2 regions of the Sporosarcina sp. FSL W7-1349 genome follow, and region 1 is predicted to be linked to the other one. Evidence: a T-box and tRNA genes for the amino acid it is inferred to sense, from the RefSeq annotation. Region 1 holds a T-box; the other holds one or more tRNA genes.
What was found. A T-box is a leader RNA that pairs with one kind of tRNA and senses whether it is charged. The one in region 1 lies ahead of serS (serine--tRNA ligase), so its partner is inferred to be a tRNA-Ser.
Positions count from the first base shown of each region.

Region 2: it has a tRNA-Ser gene. The T-box ahead of serS (serine--tRNA ligase) is inferred to sense a tRNA for this amino acid. The anticodon was not compared.

Region 1 covers NZ_JBBOOK010000001.1:2,775,652-2,781,455, reverse strand. The annotation lists gene pdxR (MocR-like pyridoxine biosynthesis transcription factor PdxR) at 1-546, opposite strand, end outside; gene pdxS (pyridoxal 5'-phosphate synthase lyase subunit PdxS) at 649-1,494, shown strand; T-box leader at 1,656-1,869, shown strand; gene serS (serine--tRNA ligase) at 1,938-3,212, shown strand; gene tadA (tRNA adenosine(34) deaminase TadA) at 3,234-3,734, opposite strand; gene MKY41_RS13655 (deoxynucleoside kinase) at 3,857-4,495, shown strand; gene MKY41_RS13650 (deoxynucleoside kinase) at 4,492-5,148, shown strand; gene MKY41_RS13645 (hypothetical protein) at 5,201-5,804, shown strand, end outside.
Region 2 covers NZ_JBBOOK010000001.1:1,157,766-1,163,569, forward strand. The annotation lists gene MKY41_RS05795 (branched-chain amino acid aminotransferase) at 1-210, shown strand, start outside; gene MKY41_RS05800 (aspartyl-phosphate phosphatase Spo0E family protein) at 399-557, opposite strand; gene MKY41_RS05805 (YhcN/YlaJ family sporulation lipoprotein) at 782-1,315, opposite strand; gene MKY41_RS05810 (RluA family pseudouridine synthase) at 1,620-2,300, opposite strand; gene MKY41_RS05815 (hypothetical protein) at 2,636-2,851, opposite strand; gene MKY41_RS05820 (S-ribosylhomocysteine lyase) at 2,871-3,338, opposite strand; tRNA gene MKY41_RS05825 (tRNA-Ser) at 3,507-3,597, shown strand; gene MKY41_RS05830 (class I SAM-dependent methyltransferase) at 3,684-4,301, opposite strand; gene dacB (D-alanyl-D-alanine carboxypeptidase/D-alanyl-D-alanine endopeptidase) at 4,506-5,804, opposite strand, start outside.

The DNA of each region.
Region 1 (5,804 bases):
CATGAGCTGTTCGGTTCCAGAACCGACGATGATCTGATCGGGCGTACATTCGACGCCGCGCGAATGATACAGATAACGGGCAATTTCCCTGCGCAGCTCGATATCTCCATGCGGATGCCCAAGCAAGAGCAGATGCTCGGATGAATTGTCGATAATGTCCCTCGCATACTTCCTCCATTGCGTGAACGGGAACGACCCGGTATCGATTTTCCCTGGTGAAAAGTCAATCGATACCTTCTCTTGTTCCTTTGAAGCAGGACGATATTTCAACTTGGCTGGCTGGACATAGGCCAATTCCTCGATCGCCTGGACGAAATACCCTTTCCGCGGCTTGGAGGATATGAACCCCTCCGCCGCCAGTTGCCCATAAGCAAGTTCGATTGTCGTCTGACTGACACTGAGAAACTCCCCGAGCTGCCGTTTGGAAGGCAGTTTCATGCCGACGGGCAACTTCCCTTCCGTAATATCCCGCTGGATTTGATTATAAATTTGTTCATATAACGGCACTTCCAATGATTTATCAAGTTGAATAAATAACATCTCCATAAACAATCTTCCTATCTGACCACTTTATTTTTAATTAAACTGGGCATTTCAATAAGGTCATATTCCATTATACTGAACAATGAGAAAAGGAGGAAGATACATATGAAATTTCAATACGGCGGCGTCATTATGGACGTCATTAATGCAGAGCAGGCAAAAGTGGCGGAAGCATCAGGAGCGATTGCGGTCATGGCATTGGAACGCGTCCCGTCGGATATACGCAAGGCGGGCGGCGTGGCACGGATGGCCGACCCACGCATCATCGAAGAAGTGAAAAATGCGGTATCGATTCCGGTCATGGCAAAGGCACGCATCGGCCATATCTCCGAAGCTCGCGTCCTGGAAGCTTTGGGAGTGGACTACATAGACGAAAGTGAAGTGCTCACTCCCGCGGATGAAGAGTTTCATCTGCTGAAAAGCGCATTCTCCGTACCGTTCGTCTGCGGAGCGCGGGACCTCGGGGAAGCGGCACGCCGGCTAGGCGAAGGGGCGAAGATGCTCCGGACAAAAGGGGAACCGGGTACCGGCAATATCGTAGAGGCGGTTCGCCATCTGCGTAAAGTAAATGCTCAAGTGAATAAAATCGTCCATATGAACGAAGAGGAACTCATGACGGAGGCGCGTGATCTAGGGGCTCCGTATGACGTCCTGTTGGCCATCAAGGAACACGGCCGACTGCCAGTCACCAATTATGCAGCAGGCGGCGTCGCCACTCCTGCAGACGCAGCTCTCATGATGGAACTCGGAGCGGATGGCGTATTCGTCGGCTCGGGGATCTTCAAATCGGAAAATCCTGAAAAGTTTGCGCGTGCCATCGTGCAAGCGACACAAAATTTCAAGGACTATGCATTAATCGGCGAGCTTTCCAAAGACATCGGTAATCCGATGAAAGGCCTGGAAATCGGCACGCTCCTACAGGAAGAGCGCATGTCGGAACGCGGACGATAAACGAATTCAGGCAAAGGCAATCAACCAAGTCGTTGCAGATCCTAATCGTGGCGGAAAGAAGATGACTTCGGGAAGCAGCCGGAGTCTTCTTTCTTTTTGGAAAAACAAGGTCCAATCTTGCTAAAACTGTGTCCATGTAGTACAGTAAGGATAATTTCAAACATGTGACGATGATGGGAAGTAGTAGCAAGGCAACCCTTTTCAAGAGAGTCGGCGGGTGGTGCGAGCCGATAGAGGGAATTGTGAATCCGTCCCTGAGTAGCCGGGCCGAAGAGGAGTAGGCTCGTGCCGGTACTTGAACCGTTATTTCAATGAAGCGGATTGGATGGAGTCCAATCAATTTGGGTGGCAACGCGGGTAGCTCTCGTCCCTTTTCCAGGGGGATGACGGGCTTTTTTTGTTGCACTTTTCCATGATCGTCCATATTGAGGGAGGAATTGTCCATGTTAGATATTAAAAAAATCCGGGCTGATTTCGATGGTGTGAAAGAAAAGCTGTCGAAACGCGGGGAAGACCTTACGGATTTCGATAAATTCGGGGGGCTCGATGAAAAACGGCGTGAATTGATTGCCAAAGTGGAAGTGTTGAAGGCGGAACGCAATGAAGTATCGCAACAAGTGGCCATGATGAAACGCAATAAGGAAAATGCTGACGATGTCATCGCGCGAATGCGTGAAGTCGGCGATGAAATCAAAAAGCTGGACGAGGAATTGAATCAGGTAGAAGAAGAGCTGAACTACGTCATGATGCGCATTCCGAACATTCCGCATGAAAGCGTCCCTGTCGGCGATAGCGAAGATGACAACGTCGAAGTGCGGACTTGGGGAGCACAACCGGAATTCTCTTTCGAGCCGAAACCGCATTGGGAACTCGGCACCGATCTGAATCTGTTGGACTTTGAGCGCGCGGCGAAAGTGACAGGCAGTCGGTTCGTCTTTTATCGCGGTCTTGGCGCGCGGCTGGAGCGGGCATTGATCAATTTCATGCTGGATCTTCATATTGAGGAGCATGGCTATGAAGAGATGCTGCCGCCGTACTTGGTAAACCGGACGAGCTTGACCGGGACAGGCCAGCTGCCGAAATTTGAAGAGGACGCTTTCCTAGTTGAGGAAGAGGATTACTTCCTGATCCCGACTTCTGAAGTGCCCGTCACTAACTTCTATCGAGATGAGATTTTGGATGGGGCTCAGCTGCCGGCAGCGTTTGCCGCATACAGCACCAACTTCCGTTCTGAAGCAGGATCTGCAGGCCGTGACACACGCGGTTTGATTCGCCAGCATCAGTTTAACAAAGTGGAACTCGTCCGCTTTGTGAAGCCGGAAGAGTCGTATGATGAACTTGAGAAACTGACAGGCCATGCGGAGAAAGTACTTCAATTGCTGAACTTGCCGTATCGCGTTCTGAAAATGTGCACGGCAGATCTTGGTTTCACGGCTGCCAAGAAATATGATATCGAAGTATGGATTCCGACGCAGAACACCTATCGTGAAATCTCGTCTTGTTCCAATTTCGAAGATTTCCAAGCGCGCCGGGCTCACATCCGGTTCCGTCGTGAAGCGGGAGCGAAGCCTGAATACGTCCATACGTTGAATGGAAGCGGACTGGCAATTGGTCGGACGGTAGCTGCCATTCTAGAGAATTACCAACAAGAAGACGGCTCCGTCGTCATTCCAGAAGTCCTTCGTCCATACATGGGCGGCAAAGAAGTTATCCGATAATACGTAAAGGCTGCATCCGGATCATTCGATTTCGGACGCAGCCTTTTTCTCACTCTTTTTTCTTTCCCGGATCGCCCTGAAAAAGGCGGATAGCATGTCTCCACATTCCTCGCCCATGATGCCTTCGGTTACATCGCATTCATGGTTGAACCGCGGGTCGTTCAGCAACCGGTATAAGGAATCGACACAGCCGCCTTTCGGATCGCGGGCACCGTAGACGACGCGGGGAATTCTCGATTGCAGAATGGCGCCTGCACACATCGGGCAAGGCTCCAATGTGACATAGAGGGTTGTCTGTTCCAACCGCCAGCTGCCGAGTGTTTGGCAAGCTTCCTGAATAGCGGATAATTCCGCATGCGTTACAGCATTTTGGGAAGTCTCGCGTAGGTTATGAGCACGCGCAATGACGTTGCCCTCATGGACAATCACCGCGCCAATCGGCACTTCTCCAAGCGCCTCCGCCATTTTTGCTTCCTCAATCGCCAATCTCATGAACGATCGGTCCGTTTCGAATACATCCATGTTCATCGCTCCTTGAGTTTATTTTAGCATGGAAATTCGAAATCACGTCTAAATTGTTCCACGTGGAAAAAACAATGGATATGATAGAATGAGGAACATGGAATTTGAAAGGTGGGCTTTTGATGGCAATACCCTTCCTGGCGGTCGAGGGGCCGATCGGTGTCGGCAAGACATCGCTCGCCAAGACGATTGCGGAAACGTGGAATTACAAACCTTTACAGGAAATCGTATACGAAAATCCGTTTTTAGATAAATTTTATGGGAACATGGAGGAATGGAGTTTTCAGACGGAAATGTTCTTCCTTTGTAACCGATACAAGCAACTAAACGACATCAAGCAGGGGATGCTTGCCGATCCACAACCGGTTGTCTCCGATTATCATATATTCAAAAATTTGATCTTCGCAAAACGGACATTGCCCCCTGCAGAGTATCAAAAATATGAAGAGATCTACATGATTTTAACACGGGATATGCCCGTTCCGAATATCATCATCTATTTACATGCCAGTTTGGATAAACTGATGGAACGGATCGCCAAACGGGGTCGGGAGTTCGAAAAAAATATGGATACTGCCTATTTGAGACAGCTGACGGATGACTATGAAATTTTTATGAATGAGTTTGAACAGGCGCATCCATCCATTCCCGTCTTGCGGTTTGATGGGGATGCAACCGACTTTGTAAACAATCAAACCGACCGGGATACCATCTTGAAGGCGATTCAGGCGGTATTGGATAAAGGAGCTTTTTCGCAATGAAACTGCGAGATCAATATCACATCCCTCATAATGCAGTGATTACGGTGGCGGGCACAGTCGGCGTCGGAAAATCGACGATGGCTCAGGCGCTTGCCGAGGCATTGGAATTCAGGACTTCATTTGAAAAGGTGAATGAGAATCCGTATCTTGAACGCTTTTACGACGACTTCGAGAAATGGAGCTTCCATTTGCAAATTTACTTCCTGGCAGAGCGGTTCAAGGAGCAGAAACGGATGTTTGAATATGGCGGCGGGTTTGTCCAAGATCGGTCGATCTACGAAGATACGGGGATTTTTGCAAAGATGCACATGGAAAATGGGACGATGGATCCGGTCGATTATGCGACCTACACCGATTTGTTCGAAGCGATGGTCATGACCCCGTATTTCCCGCATCCCGACGTCCTCATTTATTTGGAAGGCTCGCCCGACGTCATTTTGGAGCGCATCCGGGAACGTGGACGGCCGATGGAGCAGGAGACGCCCATTTCCTATTGGACAGAGATGTATGCGCGCTATGCGGACTGGATCGACTCATTCAACGCTTGTCCGGTGTTGCGGGTTGACGTCAGCGACTATGATTTGCTTAGAAGGCCGGAAGAAGTGGAAAAAATTGTGGAACGGATTGGTTCAGTTTTACAACATGTCAGATGAGTGGATGATTTTCTTTCCCCTGAATAGTATGTATAGGGGGGAGTGAGGGAATTTGAAATGGGTTTGTAGCCCAATCGGTTATTTTCCAGTTTACCAATACAGTCGCCCAGTGCAGTCGTCGTCCTGTGTAAGTACGGCAAAGGTGGCATTTTGGAATCGACATCGTCTTTTATGGGAGCAGCATGTCTCATGGACACGGATGGCGATCATCAGTCTGGTGTTTAATTTACCGGATATTGAATTTGTCTTGACGAGGCTGCTTCGCAATGCGACGGATATGGGGGAGCTTCTGCGACCTTATTATGGCGATGCCGTTGCGGATGAATATAGTCGGCTAGTCAAAGAGCATTTGACAACCGCGGCCGAATTGGTCAAGGCCGTATTGGCGGGAAATACGGAACAAGCGATGAAATTGGAAAAGGATTGGTATCGAAATGCGGATGACCTGGCGGTGTTTTTAAATAAAATCAGCCCGTATATCAATCTCGAAGGTATCCGAAAAATGTTTTACGACCATTTGACATTGACCAAAATGGAGGTCATCTGCATGATCGATCGAAATTTTGAATTGGATATCGAAGTGTTTGACCAGATTGAGCTGGAAGCTCTGGCAATGGCGGATATGATTTCAGAGGGTATTTTCAAGATGTTCCCCT
Region 2 (5,804 bases), 1.6 Mb from region 1:
GAAGAAGTGTTCGGCACAGGAACCGCAGCCGTCATCTCGCCCGTCGGTGAACTGAACTGGGATGGCAAAAAAATGGTGGTCGGTAACGGAGAGACCGGTGTTCTCTCCAAAAAGCTCTACGATACATTAACAGGCATCCAGACCGGCAAAATCGAAGATCCTTTCGATTGGGTCGTCAAAGTGGAAAAATCCGCGATCGCACAAGCTTAAAATTCAGAACAAAAGCGCTTGTCGGGGCTGGCGCCCGGAGTCTGGTCGAAGACGCACCCGGCAGAAAAGTTATCCACATGCCAAGATTTTACAACTTCCTAAGCTATAAAAAAAGACATCACCCGGCCTATGGCCAATCCGGTGATGTCTTTTGGTATTCGCTTCTGTATATGTGAATTCTGGAGTTGTCACGTACGAATAAGTTGGTAACGGTTAAGCATGGCATCTAACTCTTGACTGCACTGCACAACAGATGGATGGGTGAATCCAAAATCTTTCGCTTTTTTGTACATCACTTTCCGCTGCCTGTTAATCATGAGAGATAGATCCAGTTTTTCGCATAACATCTTTTCCACGACTCTTCCTCCATTTGATATACTCAAACCCTTCCCTATCTTATAACAGAACGTTTGAAATAAATGTCGGATTCTGCTACTTTTTTAACTTGTCATCAATTTGTCACAAATCAGTATCCTATTCCGTTCTATCCATAAGAGAAGACGGGATTAGTAAACAAATACCCCTTTCACTACCCAATAAAACCTAAAATTTCCTTGAATTTTTTATCGAATTACCGGGCATCTGGGAAGACCCGGCGCACCGCTTCCGTAAATTCCTCGAAAAGACCTTCCACTGGCTGCCCTTCATCAATTTTAGTCCCGTACTCATTCATCCGTTCGACAAAATCCGGATTAACGGATACGTAGACATTCTCGATGTCCTGGTCTGCATCCCGGACAGCAGAGGCAATCCGGTTTTCCAAGTCGGATGTCAGCTCCGCTTCGGATTGATTCGTCAATACGGCAGCTACATAGGCGTTCCGATCCGTGACAAGGACGGTCGCATTATCGACTTCCTCTAAATCAGCTACGCGGTCTGCCGCTTCATCCGCCACTTCCAAGCGGGATTGGTTGTCATGCCCGTCATTTGTATTCGCAGAATCGCCCTGGGCATGCTCTCCCGTTCCGACTCCATTATCCTCTTGGTTTTGTGTTGTGTTGGCAGCTTGGTCATTGGAAGCATTGTTGTTGTTATTTTTATTCCCACAAGCTATCAAAGACAAGGCTACCAGTAAAAGAATTGTTACCTGCAACCATTTTTTCATATTATTCCTCCTCGCTTTCCATCCTAGGGTACCCATCAAAACCGTTTTTTATAGCTGCATATTGAAAACAGCCCGCACAACTTTTTTCAGTGTGCGAGCTGCTTCCTTATGACATCAGACCCCAGATGATTTGAATAGCGATGAGGACCAAGACTCCGAAGAACACCGCCCATTCGGTCTTATCGGGCTGTTCGGGCCTACTATCCCAAGTAGGTTTATTTGCCATCACCTTCATCCTCTCCATGAAAGAAATGTACTATTAACACATTTCCCATATGGAGCCATTCTTAAACGATGTAAGGATTTATCGGAACCCGTCAAATAAATTCCATGGGTATTCCGAGGGCGGTGATGATTGGATCGACACTTCTTCTTTCTTCGTCGGATGGGTCAACTTGAGCGATTGTGCCCATAGTGCAATTTGCTGGCCGGGGCGATTGACGCTCACCCCGTATTTTTGATCGCCATAGAGCGGACAGCCGATTGCTGCGAGCTGGACCCGGATCTGATGAGGCCTGCCGGTATGCAGATTGACGGTCAGCATACTTAATTTGTCTGAACTGGCAATAACTTCATAGTCCAGTACAGCTTGTTTGGCGTCTTTCCGTTTCGCGTCGACAACATGGACTTTATTTTCCCGGGCATCCTTGACGAGGTGGTGTACCAGTTTCCCCTTCTTTTTCGCGGGCGTACCGCGCACGATGGCGACATACGTGCGGCCGATTGCTTGTCTACGCAATTCGTCCGCTAACCGGGACGCAGCTTTGGATGTCTTTGCGAATACCATGGCACCACCGACGGGGCGATCCAGCCGATGGACTAGGCCGAGATAGACATTACCCGGTTTAGCATACCGGTTTTTGATATCTTCCTTCAACAATGTCAGTAAATCCTTATCGCCTGTCCGGTCTTCCTGTACTGGAATGTTCGGTGGCTTTTCCACAATCAATAAATGATTGTCTTCATATAAGATGGGTATATCCAATAGAATCTCCTGCCTTTTATATGTATCGTGCTTTGATTGTACTGTACAAGAAAAGCGGGGACTATATCAATCACGCCCCGGCGTGATTGCATCCGGATTTTTTCGAGCTCGAGGCCGACAGGATGTCGGCCATGCAGTCGTTGCGAATCGAACAGCGAAGGGTTCGATTTGCTGTATTTCTGCGTTCTTTGCAGAAATTAAGGCACCTTTAGGACGTCGCGCATTTAGACTGCCTTCCTTTAAAAGCTCCCCTTAAAAATCCGTGACATCCGCCGGCCGACAAAAACGCCACGTCCTGTGCGTCGGAGGCTTTGGGCCAACAGGATGTTGGTCACTCAGACGTCGCCGCTGGACGCGGCGGTTTTAGTCTGAGTTCCCCTGTTCAGCGGGGGTTTGAACACCCGCCGAACAGGAGATAAAACCGCATTCATCTCAGCACCTATAGAGGTGGGAGTCTTCTGTGCCTGCCGCTTCGCTTTCGGCACAAATAAACTTTGCTGAATAAAGATAAAAAGAGAGCCGCCGCAAGTCCGGTCGTTCCGGATCTGCAACTGCTCCCCGCCTGGTCCCTTATTCAGCAAATACTTCTTTCCATTCATCGCGTTTGGCCAACAAGTCTTCCGCCAATTCTTTGGCGCCTTCCAGGCTATGGCTTGCGGCCCATCCGCATTGAATTTCATTGCACGCCGGGACTTCTTCCGCTTGGAGTACGTCGCGCAAAGTCTTTTCCAATGCGGCCAAGATATTGTCGTAATTATCATCATTGATGACGGACAGATAGAATCCCGTTTGGCATCCCATCGGACTCAAGTCGACAACCTGGTCATGATGGTTCCGGATTTTTTCCGCCATCAGATGCTCCAATGAATGGAGCGCAGGCATTTCCATATGCTCTTTGTTCGGCTGTTTTAAGCGGATATCGTATTTATGGATCTCATCGCCATTTTTCCCTTTAATAACACCGGCAAGCCGCACATAAGGCGCCTTGACTTTCGTATGGTCCAAATTGAAACTTTCTACGTTCATTTTTTCAACCATGTCGTTTCCACTCCCCTTTTTCATTATGGCCTCAGAAGCGTTCTCATTCATTTTAACAGACTTTCGGCTTTTATGGGACATTGCTTCACATGGCAGCGGCCAACTTCTTCTGAAAATAAACCGTTGACGCATCCGATTTCCGGATGGTATACTATCTTTTGTGAAAATGGAGACGTACCCAAGAGGCTGAAGGGGGCTGACTCGAAATCAGCTAGGGCGTGCAAGCGCCGCGGGGGTTCAAATCCTCTCGTCTCCGCCATATATATTAAAAAGTCGCCTTCCTTGGTTTGATCAAAATCGAGGACCTCAATAAAAAAAGGGATGGATGAGCAGAATGAAATATGCTCATCCGTCCCTTTTTTCTCTCTTTTTAACAGCCCTTGATAGAAACATGGAGGCATCTTGATTCATAAAAATACGATTCCCATGATGGAATGTTTTAATTTCGATGGATTCAAACCCAACTTCGGCTAATCTTTCTTTCAGTTCTGCCTGCGAAAAACCGTTATGCACTTTCGGATGATATATTTTCTCGTTTTTGTCGAAATCAATAATAATGAGCTTGCCGCCCTCATTTAAAATGTTGAATAGTTGTTGTAAAATTTTTGTAGTATCCGGAATATGTAGAAGGACGAGTGACAGTAACACGATGTCTGCCTGAAGATCCGGAGTTTCTTGAGTAAAATCTGAATGAAGCACTTTGAAGTTAGTAATTCCTTTGAGAGAAATTTTAGCGTTCGCAACACCTAACATTTGCTTTGATGAATCCACCAGTAAAACAGAATCCACTAAATCCGATAGTTCTAAACTAACGAGACCCGTCCCACTCCCATAGTCGATTAGAGAACATGATTGACTGTTTTGCAGTTCTGATCTTACTTCCTGCACTATAACATTTGCTAATTCCATTCTTTCTTCCGTATCGTATCTTTTTGCCATCTCTTCAAAAACGTTGTTTTCCATAATTCACTCTCCTATTCAGCAAGCAAAGCCACTTCTTTTACTATCTATTTCCCCAAGAAAAATTTACGTTCATATATTACCACAACGTTCAATGTATGATTCAAAAAAGTAATGCGGATGAAGGAATTAAGGTCTAAATAAAAAAAGTACATCACCCTTTATTAAGTGATGTACTACATGCGACTTTCCGCCGCTTTCAATTAATTATTTCGTATTCGCAATGGCGGCGGCCATCCGATCAATGACGGGAACGGTGCTCGTTTTCTGACCTTGTGTCAGAATGCTGAAGATCAGTGTTTCCCCGCCTCTCGTTTCTGCATAACCGGATAGCGCGTTGACATTTGTCAGACTGCCTGTTTTGGCAATGATATTCCCTTTCGCGGGTGCCGTTTTCATCCGGTTGCGCAATGTGCCGCCTACGAAGCGTTCATTGGCCCCCGCAACGGGCAATGCCTGGACGAAGGTGCGATACCAAGGTTTCGAACGGACGACATGAAGCAGCCCGGAAACCTGGGCAGCGGATACTTTATTCGCCGAAGAGAGTCCGGAGGCATCCTCGATCTTCCATTGCGCACGATCCAGGCCGCTCGCTTCCACAAATTCGCGCATCACTTTCAGGCCCGCGTCCCAACTGCCTTCCCCATACACTTCCCTGCCCATTGTTTTTGCCAGCATTTCGGCATGCGTATTATTGCTCAACTTCATAAAAGGCACTAGCAGATCCTTGAGTGCCATGGAATCCCGGTGGGTCAGCAACTGCGCTGACGCAGGAACTTTTCCGCGCATGTTGGACGAGTTGACAAGGCGGATCCCTTTTGCTGTCAATGATTGTTTGAATTCGTGCAAAGTATAGGCCGTCGGATTGGATACAGCGACCCACTCTTTTCTGCCGCTTGAACCAATCGGGGCATTGCCCGTGATGTAAATCGTGTTCGTGCCATGTTTGCGATAAATCCGCAATGTATTGGAATTGCCTTTCGCCACTGTCTTCGATTGATTAACGATATTGACGAATTTGGTCGCCGGCGCTAAGGTGACTTTGGCTTTCTGCCCGCGCCGCGTAGGCTTGGCCTCGACGATGATGGAGCCGGCATCATAATCGCGATCGGGCGATAGAGTTAAGGCGGACACTTGTGCTGCAAAGGAGTACGTCTCCTGATTTTTCGTGACACTTGGCGATAGCCGGACCGTATCGAAAAAGCTGTCATCCCCTACTAGATTCCCTTCGATCCGCTTGATGCCTTGACTGGCCAGTCGGGAAGCAAATAAATCAAGATCCTTTTTCATTAAAGTCGGGTCGCCCATGCCTCGTAAATAGACGTTTCCGCGGAGGATCCCGTTCGTGACAGTCCCGTCGGTCAGCACGTCGGTCCGGAACCGATAGTCTTCACCCAGCGTCTCCAGCGCGGCTGCTGCGGCGAGGAGCTTTTGGTTCGAAGCCGGTGTGATTCCCCTGTCCGCTTGATATTGATATACGATTTCCCCGGTGGATGCTTTTCGGAT